DNA from 2 places in the Weizmannia sp. FSL K6-3076 genome. Region 2 is predicted to be linked to the other one. Evidence: riboswitches for the same ligand, from Rfam matches in the RefSeq annotation. Region 2 holds a riboswitch; the other holds the start of a gene.
The links. A riboswitch is a leader RNA that binds a small molecule or an ion and turns the genes downstream of it on or off. The one in region 2 is predicted to bind cyclic di-GMP.
Positions count from the first base shown of each region.

Region 1: linked by a shared signal. The riboswitch ahead of NSS95_RS01210 (GGDEF domain-containing protein) and the one ahead of NSS95_RS13120 (hypothetical protein) in region 2 are both predicted to bind cyclic di-GMP.

Region 1 is NZ_JBBOWU010000001.1:234,135-244,433, reverse strand. It holds gene NSS95_RS01225 (NERD domain-containing protein) at 1-886, opposite strand, end outside; gene NSS95_RS01220 (DMT family transporter) at 1,108-2,037, shown strand; gene NSS95_RS01215 (hypothetical protein) at 2,162-2,386, shown strand; gene NSS95_RS01210 (GGDEF domain-containing protein) at 2,677-3,717, opposite strand; cyclic di-GMP riboswitch class I at 3,796-3,881, opposite strand; gene NSS95_RS01205 (long-chain-fatty-acid--CoA ligase) at 4,365-5,957, opposite strand; gene NSS95_RS01200 (glycerol dehydrogenase) at 6,192-7,295, shown strand; gene NSS95_RS01195 (YbaK/EbsC family protein) at 8,069-8,599, opposite strand; gene NSS95_RS01190 (NAD(P)-binding protein) at 8,732-9,358, opposite strand; gene NSS95_RS01185 (sirohydrochlorin chelatase) at 9,645-10,299, opposite strand, start outside.
Region 2 is NZ_JBBOWU010000001.1:2,730,799-2,741,097, reverse strand. It holds gene arsA (arsenical pump-driving ATPase) at 1-1,623, shown strand, start outside; gene NSS95_RS13150 (arsenate reductase ArsC) at 1,636-2,025, shown strand; gene NSS95_RS13145 (MarR family winged helix-turn-helix transcriptional regulator) at 2,493-3,092, shown strand; gene NSS95_RS13140 (ABC transporter ATP-binding protein) at 3,092-4,870, shown strand; gene NSS95_RS13135 (RNA-guided endonuclease TnpB family protein) at 4,947-6,053, shown strand; partial or broken gene NSS95_RS13130 (AAA family ATPase) at 6,176-6,700, opposite strand; partial or broken gene NSS95_RS13125 (hypothetical protein) at 7,068-7,289, shown strand; cyclic di-GMP riboswitch class I at 7,697-7,781, shown strand; gene NSS95_RS13120 (hypothetical protein) at 7,885-8,244, shown strand; gene NSS95_RS13115 (3-oxoacyl-[acyl-carrier-protein] synthase III C-terminal domain-containing protein) at 8,271-9,269, shown strand; gene NSS95_RS13110 (methyl-accepting chemotaxis protein) at 9,308-10,299, shown strand, end outside.

The DNA of each region.
Region 1 (10,299 bases), 2.5 Mb from region 2:
CTGCCTCGCGCACGATTTGTGCCGCTGTTAGTGCATCCACGCGCAAAAAGGAACAAAGCGCTTCATCTGGCGCATCCCGGCCAAAAAGCAAATAGAACTCTTCTATCGCTTTACGGTGCGCATCTTTACTGGCATGCCCGCAAACCTGGCAGTGCCATGCGCCATTGTTAAAATCCATTTCAAAACGGCGGCACAGCGGGCACCCGACCCCCGTATACATTTCGCTTTGGTCAACCGGCCACGGACAGATCCCCGGATTTTCGCGGCATTCCAGCAAATGCTTGTGCCATTTTTTAAAATGCTTGCCGTCCAGGACCAGCTGGCTGTATGTTTCCAGCATCTTTGTCACTTTATAAACAGCCTGGCTTGCTGGGCAGATCCTCAATTCGTCTGCTGAATTGGCAACAGGCATTTTCAACTCGGCCCCCTCATGGCAAAGGACAAGCAAATACTCCAGCGGCAATTCGGGTAAATGCCGCATACGGGCCCATGTACACAAGATTTCTCTTTGTTTTTGCAGGCACGCAAACGGTTCCGGCCAGCCTTTTTCCTTCCCGCCTTTTTGCTGGATAAGCTGGGCAAAAGCCGGATCCGGAAAAATCGCGCCGGATAAATGGGTGTAGCCTATAATCAAAACAAGATTCCGTGTGAGAATTAACCCGTCCAGGCATGTATTTGCAATGGGCAGTGCATGGTAAACATGGAATTGGTCGGACGGAAGAATCTCCAAAAAACGGTCTGCCCGCTTCTCCCTTTTATATTTCGCCCTCCACTTTTTTACATCCTCCGCAATCTGCCCATACAGCGGATGCCTTTTGGGCAGCCTCCCCAGCAACGCCTCTCCCGCCCGGATTTGTGCGGGATATTCCCGCTGTTTTACAATCACGTCCAACTTCCCCTTTTTCATGATTTTATTTATTTTATTCGCTGCGTGGGAGGAAATATGTTAAAATTAAGAATATTATAGTGGGAGGTGCTGTTTGTGCGTCTGTATCTTGATCTGTTTGAAAATGACCAGCCTGTTCGTTCCTGATGCGGGGGACGAACAGCCGCTTCAAAACCCCCGTCTGGCTGTTAGATAAAAAATAAAGACGGAGGTTGATGACTGTGAAAAACAAATGGGCAGGTGCACTTTGCCTCGCACTTGCATCCGGCATCTGGGGCGGGATGTATGTGGTCAGTAAATATGTCTTAAACTTCGTACCGCCGCTTACGCTTTTATGGCTGCGGTATATGATCGGTTTTGCCGCACTGTACGCGATATTGCATGCCGGCAGAAAGAAAAAGGAAAAGGTAAGCCTTACAAAAAAAGACTGGCTGCTGCTCGCCTGGATCGGGTTTATCGGCTATTTTGCATCCGTTGCCATGCAGTTTATCGGGACGCAAAAAGCGGACGCCCATACCGGCGCGATCATTACATCCGCTTCTCCGGTTTTTATCGTGATATTCGCGCGCTTCATTTTAAAAGAAAAATTGACCGCGCGCAAAATACTGGCGCTGATTACCGCATCCGCGGGCGTTGTCATCGTGATCGGCTGGGACATTCACGTGCAAACCTATTTTTGGGGCAGCCTGATTCTGGCTGGAGCGATGATTACATGGGCACTTCTGTCCGTTTATGTAAAAGTGGCTTCCTGGAAAATGGATTCGTTAACCATTACAACATATGCCATTTTGTTCGGGCTGCTGTTTACAACGCCTTTTGCCGCCCGCGAAGCCATGATGGCCTGGCCTGTATCATCGGGCGGTTTTTGGGGGATGGCAGGTATTTTGTATCTCGGCGTCATCTCTACAGCCGGCGCTTTCTTCTTGTGGAACAAAGGGCTTGAAATGGTAGAGGCCGGCAGCGGGTCACTGTTTATGTTTTTGCAGCCTGTCACCGGCTCTTTTCTCGGCTGGCTTTTGCTCCATGAAAACCTGAACGGCCGCTTCTTTCTCGGCGGCGCCCTGATTCTGGCTGCAATTGCCATTTCGTTGCTCCCAGAAAGGATGCGCCTCGCACCCCGGATGGAAACGCCAAAAAATATATCGGATTAAAATAGCATCATAAGGCAAGGCCTGTCGCACCGGTCTTGCTTTTTTGTTTCTTTTTTTGCAAATTTGCAGGAATTTTTGCCGCTTTTATCGAAAAGGGAATAAAAAGGTTCCGGGAGGCAGAACAATGGATCGGTACAGTTGCTTGGCATATCTTTTGTTTCAAACGGATGATAACACGGTAAAAGAAGCGGCAATCCGCCTCGTACAGGGCAGCCTTACGCTCGAGGAGGCAAAAAGCGACAGCACGCTCAAGCCGTATTTGGAAGCCTGTGAAAAACGGCTGAACATACAGCCACCGGATGCCGAGCAGGTTTATGCATTTATGGAAAATTATATATACGCCGTATAAAAAGCATCTGGCAGGGCAAACCGGCGAACTTCTAAATGGCAGTCCCCGCTTAGGCTCCGCAAGCGGAAGTGTGCCGCCGCAAACGTATGCCCTGCCTCGCGTAGTGATTTTGCAAATTTTGAGGTTCGTCCGCGGTTATAGGCACTCTCCATGCCAAATCGCATACCCCAGTTTATGAGCAGCAAGTCTGTTAATTAAATGGACTACCGCTGTCATACGGTTTTTTGATTGCAAACCCGCCAGCTAAATGTTCGCCACATGCAATGAAGAAAATCCGCCTTTTCCCTGCCTTACAGCACCGTAATCCGGTTTCTGCCCTGACCCTTCGACTTGTACAGCCCTTCGTCCACCCGCCTTACAATGGTTTCTGCTGTATCCCCCGGTGTATATGCAGTCACACCGAAACTTGCGGACAGCTTTCCCGCATGCCCAAATGAATGGCGGCTAATGCTTGCTTTCAAATATTCCGCCAGTTCCTCTGCCTGGGGCAATTCATCCTTTGTAATGATGATGAATTCTTCACCGCCCCAGCGTCCGATGTAATCATTCGCTGAAATCACCCGGGAGGAAAGACGGACAAATTCCTTCAGCACCTCATCTCCTGTCTGGTGCCCGAACTGGTCATTCACCTGTTTAAAATAGTCGATATCGAAAAAAATCACGGAAAATGATGTGCCGGTTTTGTCCGCGTGTTTAACCGCAGCATCCAGCCATGCCTGCACCTGGCGTCGGTTGGCAATCCCGGTCAACATGTCCGAATAAGCCTTTTTCTTTTCCTCTTCCAATTCTCTAAATACTTTTAAGAGATAATGAGAAATGCAAAAGATGGCGATATAGACGAGATTGGCAAGGTAAAAGATCAGCATGGATATTTTATAGTCAAAGGAAAAATGGCGGAACCGCGGCATTCCGATCAGAAGCGTAGTCACGAACAAAGCGAGCGAATAAATGATCCCGTTCCGCTTTTTCAACGTGATAAAAATATAGAGAAATAGAAGCGGGCTCCAAATGATCGAAATTCCGATGGCTCCCTCTTTTCCCGGAACCATGTATTGAAAAACACAGTCCATCACGATGGCAAGATAATAAACCGTGAGGATCACGAGATTCACATAGTCAAACAAGCGGAAATAACGCTTGAAAACCATGCAGATGAGAAACAGAGCGTTCCAGGCAATCAGGATCCGCGTCGTGGCGAGATAAAATAAAGCTGTACGGGTGCCTGTGTGAGGGACCAAATTGTAAATCGCAAGGGCAGCGATCAAAAGCGGGCTGATCCAAAGATAAAGGATTCTTTTAAAATCTTCCAATGTCTCGATTTTCCTGCCCATTTCCGCCCCGCCTTTCTGATCAATCTCCGGGGAACTTGCAAACGAAAACAAAGGCCAAACTTCGGCTTTTCACTGCGCATTAGCAACTGGCTGGCATGGTTAGAAAACCGGTAGCCCCTGTAGTTTTGCGTCTCCATTTTTCAATGGATTTGCCCCTTTGATATAGGTCTTTTATCCTATTATACTGTATTTCTGTCCAAAAGAAACCATCAGTCAAAGGATAAGAAAGGGCAATTCGGTTAAAATTTGCCGTCTGCAGCTGCTGAAATCGTTTATGGCGATTCCTCCAACGCCCCCCGCCTCATCGCTGAAGCAAGGGGCATGGATGTGAAATGTTTTCCTCTGTTTTACGCCGAAATGTAACGCGTTGTCCTGTGCTTTTCGGCGGCCTTGCGTTTTGCCGGATCTGTTTCAGACATGTTCATTAGGGCTTGCTGAGTAAGCAAAATTTCTAAATTGGAAAGGAGGCTGACAACTTTATTCAAAATTTAAATGCAAGCGTTTTATAAAAAATCGAGGGAAAAGCTTGCACTCGAAAGCTGATTCAACGTATTAGAGAAGACAGAATCACGCATTGTCGTAGATAGATTCTTCTGAGCTTGCTGATCAATTGGGACAAACGCAGAATCGGATTCGTTCAGCAAGCCCTAATTTACAAACCGCTCTGTTTTCCCGAGCTTTTCCCAGTATTCATTGCGCAGGCGGACTTTCTGGATTTTGCCAGATGCCGTTTTCGGCAACTCATCCACAAATGTCACACCCGTCACGGCTTTGAAATGGGCAAGCCTTTCCCTTGAAAAACGGATGATGTCTTCTTCTGTTGCGGCCGCATCTGCTTTCCGGACGACAAACGCATGCGGGGTCTCCCCCCATTTTTCATGTGGAACAGCAATCACCGCTGCTTCAAGGACAGCCGGATGCTCATACAGCACTCCTTCCACTTCTATAGAGGATATATTCTCTCCGCCACTGATAATAATGTCTTTTTTACGGTCGACGATATCGATATAGCCGTATTCATCAACGGTCGCCATATCCCCTGTATAGAGCCGCCCGTTCCGGATCGTTTTCATCGTTTCTTCCGGGTTTTTCCAGTATCCGAGCATAACACCATGGCCTCTTACCGTGACCTCGCCGATTTCTTTCCCGTCATGGGCCACTTCTTCGTCATTTTCCCGTAAAACCCGGACATCGCTTCCGATCATCGGAAACCCGGCTTTCGCCCGCAACCGCAATTGTGTATCACGGTCCAGCCCGCCAAGCTGCGAACGAATGACAGATACAAGGGTGAGCGGTGTTGACTCCGTCATGCCGTACACCTGGATGAATTCCCAGCCGAGTTCTTTTTCCACGCGTTCCACAAATGCGGGCGGCGGTGCAGCTCCGGCGATGACAACACGCACGTCCTGTTCAATAGCGGGATGGTGTTCCGCGTTGTACTGCAACAGGCTGTTCAGCACAGTTGGCGCCATATGCACCACCGTCACATTATGCCTGATGATTTCCGTGAAAATGGCTTCCGCCGACGGTTTGCGGAGGCAGACATGGGTCGCCCCGTTTGCTGTATAGTAAAACGGCGAGCCCCATCCGTTTACATGGAACATCGGGAGCACATGCAGATAGACATCGCGGTCCGTAACGCGCAAATGGTACATGGCGCTTAATGCATGCAAATAATTATTGCGGTGGGTAAGCATCACGCCTTTAGGATTTCCGGTTGTCCCGCTCGTATAAAGCAGGCTGCACACATCGTTTTCATCGAGGCCGGCACGCGGAAACGGCTCAGGCGGAAATCTGTCCAGCCAACGGTCATAATCAATTTCAGCACAGTCATCCTCTTTATAGTGGATAATAATTTGCTCCACCGTTTCAAGCTCATCCTTTACCGGCTCGATCAAATGGTACATCTCCTGGTCCACAAACAATACTTTCGATCCGCTGTGATTTAAAATAAACCGGTAGTCTTCCGGGGTCAGCCGGATATTCAGCGGCACCATCACCGCCCCCAGCTGGAAAACCCCGTAAAAGCCTTCCAGCATTTCCACTGTATTCGGCGCGAGATAGGCCACCCGATCCCCTTTTTCAATGCCAAGATTTTTTAACCCGTACGACAGCCGGTTCACCCTGCCGTTCAGCTCCCGGTATGTAAACGCCCGGTCCCCGCAATACACCGCTGTTTTCCCGCCGTACAAAAGCACCGCGCGATCCAGAAATTCCGTCAACACCAACGGCACGTTCATGGACTCCCCTCCCATTTTCATTTTCTCCCTGTTTCCCCTTGCTGTTTAAAAACCAGCACTGTTGTATAACAATATTATAAAAGTTTTTGAACGCGTTTTCAATCATCATATTTATTTGTTTTTTTATAACATGGGATGATCTTATTTTTCACATCTTTTACCTTGGTTTCCGCTTACATTTTTAATATAATGAGAGTGTAGAAAGAAAAAAATGTTTAGGAGGCAGTACATGTTATGAAAATTCCTGTAAAATCCGTTACATCGCCGAAAAAGTTTATCGTAGGGAACGGCCTGCTTGCCAATTTATATGCGTACATAAAAGATTTGGGCGACAATGCCTATGTGATTTGCGACGAATTCATCCTCGGCCGCGCAAAAGAAGAAGCCGGAAAATCTGTCCGGGAAGGCGGCGGGAAAGCAACTTTCGAACAGTTCAATTATCAAACCACCCAGGAAGAAGTAGACCGTAACCGCCGGCTTGCACGTGAAGCAGGCGCCAATGTCATTGTCGGCATCGGCGGCGGAAAAACGCTTGATACCGCAAAAGCAACCGCTTATTATGAAAAACTTCCGGTTGTCATTTTTCCGACGATTGCCTCCACTGACGCACCGTGCACGGCCCTTGCCGTTCTTTACAAAGAAGACGGCGCTTTTGACCGTTACTTGTTCCTGCCGAGCAATCCGGATGTCGTGCTCGCAGACACGGAAATTTTAGCTGCAGCACCGGTCCGCTTTTTCGCCGCCGGGATCGGGGACGCGCTTGCCACTTATTTTGAAGCGCGCGCCTGCTACGCGGCAAACGGCGACAACCTTGTTTTAATGAAGCCATCCCTCACCGGCCTGGCCATTGCCCGCACTTGCTACGAAACGATTCTCGAAAACGGCGTAAAAGCAGTGGAAGCCGTGAAAAACAAAGTGCCAACCCGTGCAGTGCAGGATACCATTGAAGCGACCATCTATTTGAGCGGTGTCGGGGCGGAATCCGGCGGCCTTGCCGCAGCACACGCCATCCATAACGGCATGACCGCTGTCCCTGCCCTCCATCGTGCACAGCACGGCGAAAAAGTGACATTCGGCCTGCTCGCACAGCTCGTTCTTGAAAACGCGCCAAAAGAAGAGCTTGAAACGGTAATCCGCTTTATCAAAGCAGTTGGCCTGCCGCTGACACTGAAGGACCTCGGCGTTGAAGAATTTGTGGAAGCCGAATGGCGGAAAGTGGCGGAAGATGCCTGTGCCGAGGATGACACAATGGGCAACGAACCATTCCCGGTTACGCCTGATGATGTGTACAATGCCATTGTTGCCGCTAACGCCATTGCTGAAAAATACCATGACTAAATCAAAGCAGCTTATATGAACCCATAAAAACGGCGGGAAAACACGATCGTGTGTCCCGCCGTTTTTGTCTATATCATATGAACTTAAGTTAGGACTTGCCGAACAAATCCAATTCTGCGTTTGTGCCCAATTTGTTAGTAATCTCTAGAAAAATTCATCTTTGAAAATGCGATTCTGTCTTCTCTATATATTGAATCCGCTATCAAGCTTTATTCACATAGAGTACGTCTACGTTAAGGAAGCACGGAAAATTGAAGGTCTTTCTTCACATAGAACGCGTCTACGTTAAGATAGCACGAAAAAAGACGGCCTTCCTTCACATAGGGCGCGTCTACGTTAAGATAGCATGAAAAATTGACGGCCTTTCTTAACATAGAGCCCGTCTACGTTAAGGAAGCACGAAAAAAAGATGACCTTTCTTCACATAGAGCCCGTCTATGTTAAGGAAGCACGGAAAATTGAAGGTCTTTCTTCACATAGAGGGCGTCTACGTTAAGGAAGTACGAAAAATTGACGGCCTTTCTTAACATAGAGCCCGTCTACGTTAAGAAAGCACGAAAAAAAGATGGCCTTCCTTCACATAAGGCGCGTCTACATTAAGAAAGCAAGCAAAAACGAAGGCCTCGCATTAAATTTATGCCAAAGCTGTCAGCATCCTTGCCAAATCTAGGAATTTTGCTTATTCAGGAAGCCCTAATTATATATCAAGCATTTTCCGGCGCGTACCCGGGGCCTCTTTCCATCTCAAAGGCAAGTCTGAAGCGACACGTAGATTATTGCGGATCCGATAAGACACCAGTCCCAGCTACTTGCTGGTAATCTTCCACCGTTTTCCAGCCCTTGCAGACGTCCACCCATTTTTCGGCCTTCCCGTATGTATACAATTCTTCGCAGGTCAATTCAATTGCCGAGTTGCCGCTCCCGCATGCCGGAAATACGGTCGTGAACCGTTTGAGTGAGACGTCCATATAGACCGGCAAATCTTTTTTCAAACCGAACGGGCAGACGCCGCCGACAGCATGGCCGGTATGCTCAAGCGTTTCTTCCGGTGACAGCATCCGCGCTTTCCCGCCGAATGTTTGCCGGAATTTTTTATTGTCGATTTTCGCATCTCCCGCGGTGACAACAAGAAGGGCTTCTTCCTCACCGGTACCCCTGAACGCAAGCGTTTTTGCAATCCGTTCCGGTTCCGTGTTCAGCGCCTCAGCTGCAAGTTCAACCGTCGCGCTTGATGACGACAGGACGAGAACATCTTCTTCCCGATCCCACTGCTTAAAATAGGCTTTGACATCTTCCAATGACATATGGCGACACTCCTTTTTGTGAAAATTTTTAACCCCATTGTAACGGAAGCCATTCCGGGTTGCAAACAGGCTTGCCAAGTTTTTCGCCGGGCACACCGGCTGACTTCCCAAAGCTGCAGCTTCATTCGTTTTTCAACGGGCAGTCCCTTGTATGCGGCTGTGAAAGAAAGATAAGGTTTCCTGCTGCTTTTCAGGCTTGCGGTATGCTTCTCCAAGCAGCTTCTCCAGCCATTCGCTTCTTTCCGATGGAGAAAACTGCGGCCGCTTCAGAAGCTGGCGGCACTCATATAAAAAATCCACATATTGGGCGTAGTTCGTATCATAATGTTCGGATAATTCATTTGCAATTTTGGAAGCCAGTTTCGGGCTTGCCCCGGCTGTAGAAACACTGATGGAAAGCCTGCCCTTTTGGAAAAACGCCGGAAAAGCAAGGTTGCCATTTCCCGCATGGCCGGCATCGTTCACGAGGGCTTTGGCCGGGGCATGGGCAACAATCCGGCTGTTTGTCTCCGGATCATTTGTCGCTGCAATAACCACATCGGCCTGCCGGATGTCTTCTGGTTCGAATGTTTTCTGTTTCCAAATGAATGCGCGTTGTTGAGCCATAGCCTGCAATTCATCGTTCAGGTGCGGGCTCACGACGGTAACGTATGCCCCCGCTTCCTGCAAAAGCCGGAATCTGCGTGCCGCAACTTTTCCACCGCCGATAACAACAGCCTGCTTCCCGTCTAAATCGACCATAACCGGTACCCAAACCATTCCTGATCTCCTTTCCAGTTTATCCATTGCAAAAAGCCCGCCGTTCTCCCTGCTTGGCATGCTCCCATTCCAGCGTTTCCTGGAAAGCCGGAATCGGGTAAGTGCCGGCACGCGCAATGGAAAACGCCGGGCCGCGGGCATTTTTCAAACTGCATCGGACCCAAAAAAGTGCCGGTACGCGCAATGAACGCTGCACCCCGGCACCTTTTAAACTGCATCGCCCCAAAAAGTCCGGGGTGCACAATAGAAAACACCGCAGGCTTGACTGGGTAAAAATCCCGTGATCTCAAATAAAATCCTCTGCGCCCAACGCTTCTTTTGCCCGAACGGCCAATGCGTCCGCCATATCCGGATGGCAGCCGAGATACCGTGCCAGCCGGATATCATATCCTTCCCGCTGCAGCATGCCCACTTTCTTTTCCAGCGACCGGACGAGCACGCCGGTAAACCAAAGATAAGGGGCCACAACTACCGGGTGCCCGGTTGCGGTCAGCTCCTTCAGCGCATCATCAAAACGAGGCTCAAGCACTGCCAAATAAGCCGTTTTGATCTGTTCTGTCCCCAATTGCGCACGCAACCCGGCAGCAATTTTTGCAAAATCGCACAGTGTTTCCGGGTTGCGGCTGCCGCGTCCAACAAGCAGAATCCAGGCACCCGGAGGCATGCCGGTTTCCAAAATATTTTCTGCCAAAATTTCGATGATCCGGTCCCCGACACCGAGCGGGCGGCCGTACGTAAACACAATATGCGGATAACGCTGTTTCGCTTCCCGGATCGCGCGCGGGATATCCTCATAATAATGCCCGGCACTCAGCAGCAATACCGGCACAACAGCAATGCGCCCTGCGCCGCCCCGGACAAGCGCATCAATCCCTGCCGCAATATCCGGTTCCGCAATTTCCAGATAGCAAATTTCCTGGAGATCCGCATCCACCTGCGCC
Region 2 (10,299 bases):
AAAGGCAAACGTGTGCTGCTCATCAGTACCGACCCGGCTTCCAACCTCCAAGACGTGTTCTCGATTGAATTGAGCAACAAAGGTACGCCTATCCCCGGTGTGCCTAATCTATATGTGGCTAACCTCGACCCTATACAGGCCGCAGCTGAGTATCGGGAAAGCGTAATCGCGCCTTATCGGGGTAAGTTGCCAGCTTCTGTTATCGCAAATATAGAGGAACAGCTTTCTGGCTCATGCACCATAGAAATAGCAGCATTCAACGAGTTCTCTAATTTCATAACAGACGAAAAGGTTCAGAAGGAGTACGATCATATTATTTTTGATACTGCTCCTACTGGCCATACCCTACGAATGCTTCAGCTTCCTTCTGCTTGGAGCAGGTTCATAAGTGAAAGCACGCATGGCGCATCCTGCCTCGGTCAACTATCAGGTTTAGAGAGCAAAAAATCGATTTATCAGCAAGCTGTGGAAACATTGTCGGATGGCAGTCAGACTACATTAATACTTGTTACCAGACCGGAAACTGCACCATTTAAAGAAGCTGAACGTGCTTCCAATGAATTGTTTGCGTTAGGTGTTAACAATCAGATGCTGGTTATCAATGGATTATTGATGGAGCATACAGACGCTCTATCAAACAGCCTTTACGAAAAACAGCAGGCAGCTATATCTAATATGCCGAAAGCCTTAAAGGCGTTTCCAATCTATATAGTACCTTTACGCTCGTATAATGTCACTGGTTTGGAAAATGTGCGTGCTTTACTTACTACCGACTATGTCCCTACTGAGCCACGAAAATTGAATACTGACCATATTCCTTCGCTCAGCGATGTGATAGATGAATTAGCAGCAGAAGGCAAGCGCGTCATATTTACGATGGGTAAGGGCGGTGTAGGCAAGACCACCGTTGCGGCTGCTGTTGCGTTAGGACTTGCAAATCGAGGAAAGAAAGTCAACCTTACCACTACTGACCCGGCTGCGCATTTTAAATTTGTGATAGACGAAACAAGTGGTATATCTATGAGCCATATTGATGAAGCTAAGGAGCTTAAAAAGTATCAGCAAGAGGTGCTCTCCAAGGCACGCGCTTCTGGTATGAGCGACGAGGATATTGCCTATATCGAAGAAGATCTTCGCTCACCCTGTACACAGGAGATAGCTGTTTTCCGTGCATTTGCGGAATTAGTTGACATGGCAGACGATCAGGTTGTAGTTGTTGATACTGCTCCCACAGGTCATACCCTGCTCCTGTTGGAGTCCACAAAGAGTTATAATCACGAAATAGAACGTACTAAGGGCGAGATACCCGAATCGGTGGCGCGATTGTTGCCGCGGTTGAAATCAGACGAAACCGAGGTCATTATTGTAACCCTACCGGAAGCGACTCCCGTTTATGAGGCTCTCCGTCTTGAAGATGATTTAAAGCGCGCGGGTATCGCCGCTAAGTGGTGGGTGGTCAATCAGTCACTTTACGGCACGGATACGACAAATCCCATACTGATGGCTAAGGCAACTGGCGAAATAGAATGGCTCAACCGCATCAATGAACATGCAAATGGAAAGTTCGCACTGATTTCATGGAGTCCTGAAGATATCAAGGGTGAACGCTTATTGGCGCTGTAAGGAGGAGAGTAAATGATAAAGGTTGCATTTATTTGTGTTCATAATTCATGTCGAAGCCAAATAGCTGAGGCATTGGGCAAACATTTAGCAGGAGATGTATTTGAAAGCTATTCTGCTGGCACAGAAACAAAACCCCAAATTAATCAGGATGCTGTGCGTCTAATGAAAGAGCTTTATGGTATAGATATGGAGAAAACCCAATATCCAAAGTTACTTGATGATATCCCGCAGGTAGATATTGTTATTACAATGGGATGCAATGTGGAATGCCCTTACCTTCCCTGCAAGCATAGAGAGGATTGGGGACTGGATGATCCTACGGGTAAGAGTGATGAGGAATTTAAAAAAGTTATTTCAATAATTGAAGCCCGAATAATTGAATTGAAGAAGAAACTGACATAAAATTAATTAATGCCAATTGCACATTCAGTGGTTGGCGTTATTGTTAATTGACATGTTTCCTCGTACGACGGTTTTTCAAAAATGGCCGAAAAACCCATTGACATGTTTCCACGTACAGATGGTTTCTATAATGGCCAACAGACATCAATTCTATCAACTCAAGCCATGTGGAGTGTGTGGCGAATCTGGAGCTGAAATTGTGACCGCCAATTAAACATTTACGACACATCATAAACTTTTAGCCAACAGGCCCTGTTTTCGGGATCACTAAGATTCCCGAGTTCAGGGCTTTTTTCTGTCCAGCCGCTATCATTCCTGCATTATCTCGATGGTTTTTTCTCCGTTCCCCCTCCGTTCCCCCTCCTATTTTTTACTTAGTTTTTATCTTGACAAACAAAATAATCCGGTATATCATTTAGTTTGTCAAAGGAAATAAAAACTAAACAAATAATTTTGGAGGTTTTAAAATGAAAAAAGATGAAATTCTGGATAAATTATTGGAAATTACGCACCAGCCATTTCTCATCTTTGTAAATGCAGTAGAAGAAAAAACAGATAATGCTTTTGAAACGCTGAAGCTGTTGGCAGCGGAAGAAAATGTGACAGCGGGCCGCATTTCTGAAGTGCTTGATATTAAGCCGTCAAGTGTAACGCAAATTATCAAGAAACTTGAAGAAGCCGGCACTGCCCGGCGTGAAAAATCCGAACAAGATTCCCGTGTAACGATTGTAAAAATCACGGATAAAGGCCGTGAAAGCTTAAAAGAGCGCAGTTCAATTTCAACTACACTAAAAGATGTCCTCTTCCAGGGGTTTGCAGAGGATGAGCTTGAAATGTTGGATCAATATCTTGAACGCATGGTTTCCAATATTTCAAGCGAAGCATTTCATGATAAGCTCCACGAAGTCTTCAGCAATGATAAACGCTGGGAACTTTTTGGGAAAATGAGTGCCCGTTTCGGCCGTGCACGGGAACAAATGCTAGAGCGCAGCGGGTTTGGCGGCTTCGGCGGCCGCGGATTCATGGGCGGCGGATTCGATGGCTGGAAGAAAGGACGTAAAAGATAATGGAAAGTGGATTCAATGGTTCAGTCCGTAAAGATCAAACCAAATTTTCAATTGGACAATTTATGAAACTCATCAAAACGACGCAACCGAAATATCTTTTGCTGGCGATGGGTGTCTTACTGCTGGTTGTTTCATCCGGTGTACAAATTTATGTGCCGAAATTAGCATCATCCCTTGTCAATCATTTTTCAAAAGGCATTGACTATGGGTTGTTAGGGAAAGTCGTCGCACTATTTGTCATCTCAGCCATTGTTTCTGCAATTGGCGGAACGGTTCTGGGGATTTTTGGAGAAAATGTAATCCAAAACTTACGGAAAAGCTTGTGGCAGAAGTTAACCACCTTGAAAGTGAGCTACTTCGATACTGTTAAAGCTGGTGAAATTTCAAGCCGTCTGGTAAACGATACTGCACAAGTCAAACAGTTGCTGGCTGTGACTTTCCCGCAGACACTCGCGAGCATCATTACTGTCATCGGGACAGTATATATGATGTTCAAGATGGATTGGCACATGACGGCCGCTATGGTTGTAGCTGTTCCAATCGTCGTCATCTTGATGATGCCGATCATGGCCTTTGGTACAAAAATCGGGCATATCCGCCAAGAGGCGATGGCCCAATTTAACGGGATTTCAAGTGAAACATTAAGTGAAATCCGGTTGGTAAAAACTTCGAACGCAGAAAAACAAGCGCAAGTTCGTGCCAATAATGAAATAAACAAACTGTTTAAAGTTGGAAAAAAAGAAGCTGTCTTTGATGCAACAATGCAACCCATCATGATGATGGTATTTATGAGTATGGTCTTTGGGCTTCTTGCTTATGGGATGCACCGTATTGCAATTGGTGAAATGCAAATCGGGATTTTAATGAGCTTTCTGATGTATTTGTTTAACTTGATTGGGGCCGTGCCGGTCATTGCAACCTTATTTTCAGAAATGGCAAAGGCTGCGGGTTCAACGCGCCGTGTACAAGAATTGCTTGCTGAAAAGCCAGAAGATTTTACGAAGGGCATTGAATTGGATTTGGCTGGCAAAACTTTATCAGTGGAACATGTGGACTTTGCCTACGAAGATGCGCCGGATGAACCCATCCTGAAAGATGTATCATTTACGGCAAAACCAAATGAAATCATTGCTTTTGCAGGCCCTTCCGGCGGCGGCAAATCGACGATCTTTAGTTTGCTTGAACGTTTCTATGCACCAACAAGCGGATCAATCAAATTTGGGGATACGGATATTGAAGAGATCAATTTAACAAATTACCGCAGCCAAATCGGATACGTTTCACAAGATTCTGCAATTATGGCCGGGACAATCCGCGACAATTTGACGTATGGATTAGACGGTACATATACGGATGAACAACTTTGGAACGTTTTAGATTTAGCCTTTGCACGCAAATTTGTCGAAGAAATGCCTGACAAACTTAACACAGAGGTAGGGGAACGCGGGGTGAAAATCTCCGGCGGCCAGCGCCAGCGTATTGCCATTGCCCGGGCCTTTTTGCGCAATCCCAAGATTTTAATGTTGGATGAAGCAACTGCGAGTCTTGATAGTGAGTCAGAGATGAAAGTCCAGGAAGCCTTAACCAACTTGATGAAAGGCCGCACGACTTTAGTCATCGCCCACCGCCTGGCAACCATTGTGGACAGCGACAAGATTTACTTTATCGAAAAAGGCCGGGTCACAGGATCAGGTACACATGATGAATTGGTACGTACGCATGAAACGTATGCAAAATACGTGGCTGAACAATTTAAGGTAGACACACCGGCTATGTAAAGGAATGGACACCATACTTTGGAAAAGGATGCATTTGGGGAAATGCGGTGTTCAAAGGTAGTGGAGAAGTGTGTCAATGCTATTTTTTGAGTGCGGGGCCTGTCAACTACCAAACAAAGAACAATCCGCATTATTAGCTAAGACATTTGGTTGTGTTCGCTTTGTCTACAATAAGATGTTAGCTGAACGCAAAGAAATGTATGAAAAGTTCAAGAATGATAAAGAATCGCTTAAAAAGCAAAAGTTTCCGACTCCTGCAAAATATAAAAGTGAATTTCCATTCCTAAAAGAAGTGGATTCTTTAGCTCTGGCAAATGCACAAATGAACTTACAGACTGCTTATAAGAATTTCTTTGAAGGAAATGCGGATTTTCCAAAGTTCAAAAATCGTAAAGCAAAACAATCCTATACAACTAACTTAGTCAATGGAAACATCGAATTGAAAGATGGTCATATCAAGTTGCCTAAACTCAAGCTTGTAAAAATCAAACAGCATAGAGAAATTCCTGCTGATTATAAATTGAAATCCTGTACCATTTCCAGAACAAAGTCAGGAAAATACTATGTTTCCGTACTAACAGAATACGAAAAAGATATACAGCCTAAAACAATAGAAAATGTCATTGGGCTAGATTTTGCTATGGCTGAATTATACGTGAGTAGCGAGAATGAGAAAGCCAATTATCCTCGTTATTATCGTGTGATGTCAGAAAAATTAGCAAAAGCCGGGCACATTCTGTCCAAACGCAAGAAAGGTTCTGCACGTTGGAACAAGCAACGACTAGTAGTGGCTAAGTTACATGAGAAAGTGGCGAACCAACGCATGAATTTTCTTCATCATAAGTCAAAAGAATTAGCTTCTAACTTTGATGCTGTCGTGATTGAGGACTTGAACATGAAAGGGATGTCTCAAGCCCTTCACTTTGGGAAAAGCGTTCACGACAACGGTTGGGGGATGTTCACTACTTTCTTAGCGTATAAGCTAAAAGAACAAGGGAAACAACTTGTGAAAATTGATAAGTGGTTTCCCTCCACTAAGAAGTGTTCTTGTTGTGGTGCAGAAAAACCTGTGAAACTATCTGAACGCACCTACCGTTGTTCGTGCGGTTATGTGGCAGATCGCGACTATAATTCAGCAATCAATATCAAAAATGAAGGTATACGCTTATTAGCGTTATCATAAGTAACAAAACTCTTGGAACAAGAGGGTTAGCTCGGTCAGTTTTCGTTGGCTAGTAAAAGCAACGATAAGTCGAGAAGCCCCCACTTCAATTAGACCGCAAGGTCAATAAGTGGTGGGTAGTTCACTAATTCCACGATTTCACTGCTTGTTAATTTATGCAGGGCAAACACTTTAGTCCTCGATAACAAGGCCGAATTGACTTCAAATGACGGATTCTCAGTGGTTGCGCCAATAAGGATAATGCTGCCATTCTCCACATACGGTAAAAAGGCATCTTGCTGTGCTTTATTGAATCGGTGGATTTCATCGATAAACAAAATTGTCTTTTCGCCTAATTGCCGGCGTTCTTCAGCTTCTTTCATCACGTTTCGAATATCTTTAATCCCACTGGTAACAGCACTAAAATCTATAAATACCGATTGTGTTTGATTTGCAATCATTTTCGCCAACGTTGTCTTCCCTACGCCGGGAGGTCCCCAGAAGATCATGGAAGAAACACGGTCATGTTCAATCATTTCTCTAAGAAATTTTCCTTTACCTATCAGGTGCTTTTGCCCGACAAATTCGTCTAAACTTTTGGGACGCACTCTGCTCGCCAAGGGACGGCTTTGGTCATTGTCATTTTCAAATAAAGAAGTTTGCCGCAAGGTTACTCCCTCCGTTGTAAAAAAATTCCCCATTACGCTTCTTTTCGTCCGCTTATAAATCCCAACCAAAATATTTAACTCAATGGTTATCCTAGAATAACTCTGATTTGCAAATTTATCTATTTGTTCTTTGTTCAATTTCCAGCCATCTAAACGAATTTGGTTAACCCTGTTCTGATCAATTCCTTGCTTGGTATAGTTTAGGCTGATTATATTCCCAAATGAGAAAAAGCGATACCGTTCCATCATGGTTATAGACCTGAATTGCGACAGGAAAACAGAAGCTTAAAATGAAAAGGTGCCCTAAACCTCTGGTATAATTGGGCTTGAACAGAACTACCAAACCAGAAAGGAGGGCACCTTTAAGGTGAATTATATCACCTCTGACCCGAAAATCAAATATGCGTTTCATTTAAAGAAGCATACGAATTTTAGCGGGCTGCTCCTGATTCTGCAGTTTTGGGAAAGGATAAAAACGGATTTTGATTCAATTGGGGAAACCGTCTATGGGGATCAGAAAGAGCGGAAGCCGGGGAGAAAAATGTTCCGTCCTCTTTTTGTGTTTGAAGGGAAGCCCCCTCTTTGTTTAAGGCTGAGGGAGGAAAATCCCCGCTTTGAGAGAATAAGATAAGGAGTGGGTATTTGATGAAGCCGTTTTTAAAAATATTGATAATCATAACAGGACTATATGTTATTGCCAGTATCCTTTTTGATTTGAATTTCAATTCTGAAATACATCTTATAACAAAAATAATTCAAACTTTATTCTTTCTCTTATTATTAATCTATGTTGGTTTTATTAAGATTTTTTGAAGTTATCCGCAATTTTAAAATAAGGAAATCAGTTCGTGCGCTTTTCAAAAAACTACGTCAATTATGCTTAAAGCAGGCCGGAAAATGATCCTATTGACATATATTATAATATATTTATATAATGATAAAGGCTGTGGGAATACTTGGTAAGGTTTCCATGTTTTTCGGCAAAATTCCAATAAAAATTGAAAAAGGCAAATTCATCGAAAGTTGAAGACGCAAAGCTAAAGGGACTAAAGTCAGATGACCATGTCAGCCAGTTACCGATTTTACATCAAAAGGGCTAATCGGTAGGGGATTAGTCTTTTTTTCGTTGTGCTGATATCAAATGTGAAGAACTTCATTTAATAAGGGCAGGAGGAAGCAAAAGGATGGCACAGTTTCAAACAGATAACAGTCATAAAGCTTTTATCATTACATTAGGCGGATTTGCCGCAACAGAACAGGCATCTACGTTTGTAGACGATTTAAAAAAAGAAGTTTCAAAAATAGATGTGAAAAATTATTCGTTAATTGTGGATTCATCCGATTTAAGGACATTTAAGCCCGAAATTTTGCCGGTGCTTGAAAAGAGCTATGCGTTGTATATGAGTTTAGGATTTAAAAAAATTCTAATGGTTACACCGAAAAGGGTGACGCCGCGTTTACAGCTGAAGAGAATCGCGAAAAAAGTGAATTTTACGGGTGAATTTATCAATAGTTTACAAGCGGGATTGGAACTTTCACGTTAAAAACAGCTTGAAGGAGTTAAGTAAAAATGGATTCGAGTGTGACAATAAGAGAAGTCTCTGTCTATCATCCTGAAAAGGTGCGCCATAACGATTATTACGTGGCCCATTTTCGCCAGCAAGGAAAAGATATTACAGGACTTTTGCAAGCGCTTGGCAGAGAAAACAGATACATAGCAGATTATAAAACCGAAACCACTTTAACGATGGCAATGAAAGCATCAAAGAAAGTGCTGGAAAAAAGCGGGCTGGCCGGCCGTGATCTCGATATGATTGTATTTGTATCAGGGACACCTGAATATTTTTGGCCGCCGAATGCGGTTGCCATCCATCAAGCTTTGGGCGGAAAAGAAGAAGCTGTTGTTTATGATATGAATGCGGCATGTGTCGGAATGGTGGTGGCTGTGGATCAAGTAAGCCGCAATATGCTTGCAAATCCGCATATCAAGCGTGCACTTGTCGTGGGCTCTGAGCAAATGCACCGTTTTGCAAAAGAGGAGGATGCGGTTACATATGCCAGCTTCGGAGACGGGGCCGCTGCTGTATTGCTGGAAAAAAGCCATCATGTTAAAACAGGGTTTATCGACTCAGCCTATCAAGTGAACACAGAATCAATTGATAAAATTACTTTTCCGGCTTGCGGTGTATCCCAACTGGTTGAAGGAAAAGCCGAACAAAAGAACGGGAAAATAAAATGGGAGAATGTAAACAATGACAATGCTTTCCTGTCCACTGCCGCGCTTGTTGAAAAATTGCTCAGCCGGAACCACTTAACCACGAGGGATATCCAGGCTTTTTGTTTTTCCCAATTGTCACGGAAAAATATATACAAAATCCGGGAAATTTTCAAAGAAGACATAAGCAAGTTCCCGATTGTGGGCACGGAATATGGTTACACAGGAGCCGCCAGCCCGTTTATGGCTTTTGAACGTGCTTTAAGCACCGGCCGGATAACGAGGGGCAGCTATGCCATATTTTGGTCGGTTGGCGCTGGAACATCTGCTTGTGCCATGTTGTATAAACATTAAATGCATTTAGTCTGTTTCATAAAGAAGGGAGTTGCACCATGGGAATAAAAAAATTGTCCAAAGCCATTACAATGGGCCAAATCAAAACCGTTATCCTGCCTTATATCCTCATTGGCATTTTATTGGTTGGCAGCATGTTCATCATCCCGCAACATTTAACCATTTGGTTTGTGTCTGTTGCCGCAATCCTTTATCTTGGTGTAGGTTTATGGTCATCCTTCCGGTTAACCGGGAAGTTATTGAAAATGAAGCAATACGCTTCCAGCCTGGAGTCGGGTAACCTGGCTGAATCGCTGGAGATTTTAGGCGCAGATGAATTTAGCACGATCTCTAATTTCTTGAATAATGCAACTGGCAATATGCGAAATCTGGTTGGAGATTTAAAAAAAGGAATAGACCGTGTAGATGCCAATTCAGATGAATTATCAGCAACCATGACGGAACTGTTTTATGTCATGGAAGATGTGAAGGAAACCATAAATGAGATGGAACATGGCGCAATGGAATTAAGTGCCAGTACGCAGCAAATTGGCGCCTCTGCTGAACAAATTGAAAGTTCAACGAAGAAATTAGCGAAAAAGGCAAATGAAGGAAAAAACATCGCGCAGGAAATTAAGAAACGGGGGACAAAAGTAAGAGAGGAAGCAACGTCATCTGCAGGCTCTTCCAATCAAATCTATACGGAAAAAGCGGAAAATATTTTGAAATCCATTCAACAAGCGAAAATTGTAGAGGAAATCAAAATGTTGGCGGATACGATTGGAAACATTGCGAATCAGACCAATCTCCTTGCCTTAAATGCATCGATCGAAGCGGCAAGGGCAGGGGAAGCAGGAAAGGGTTTTTCAGTAGTCGCTCAAGAAATCAGAAAGCTGGCTGAACAATCCACCCAATCGGTTGAAAATATCCGGGTGGTCACCAGCCAGGTCCAGCAAGCCTTTTCAAACCTTATTCATCATTCAAAAGAAATTCTGGACTATGTGGACACAAAAGTGAATCCCGACTATGAAAAGATGGTCCGTATAGGGGA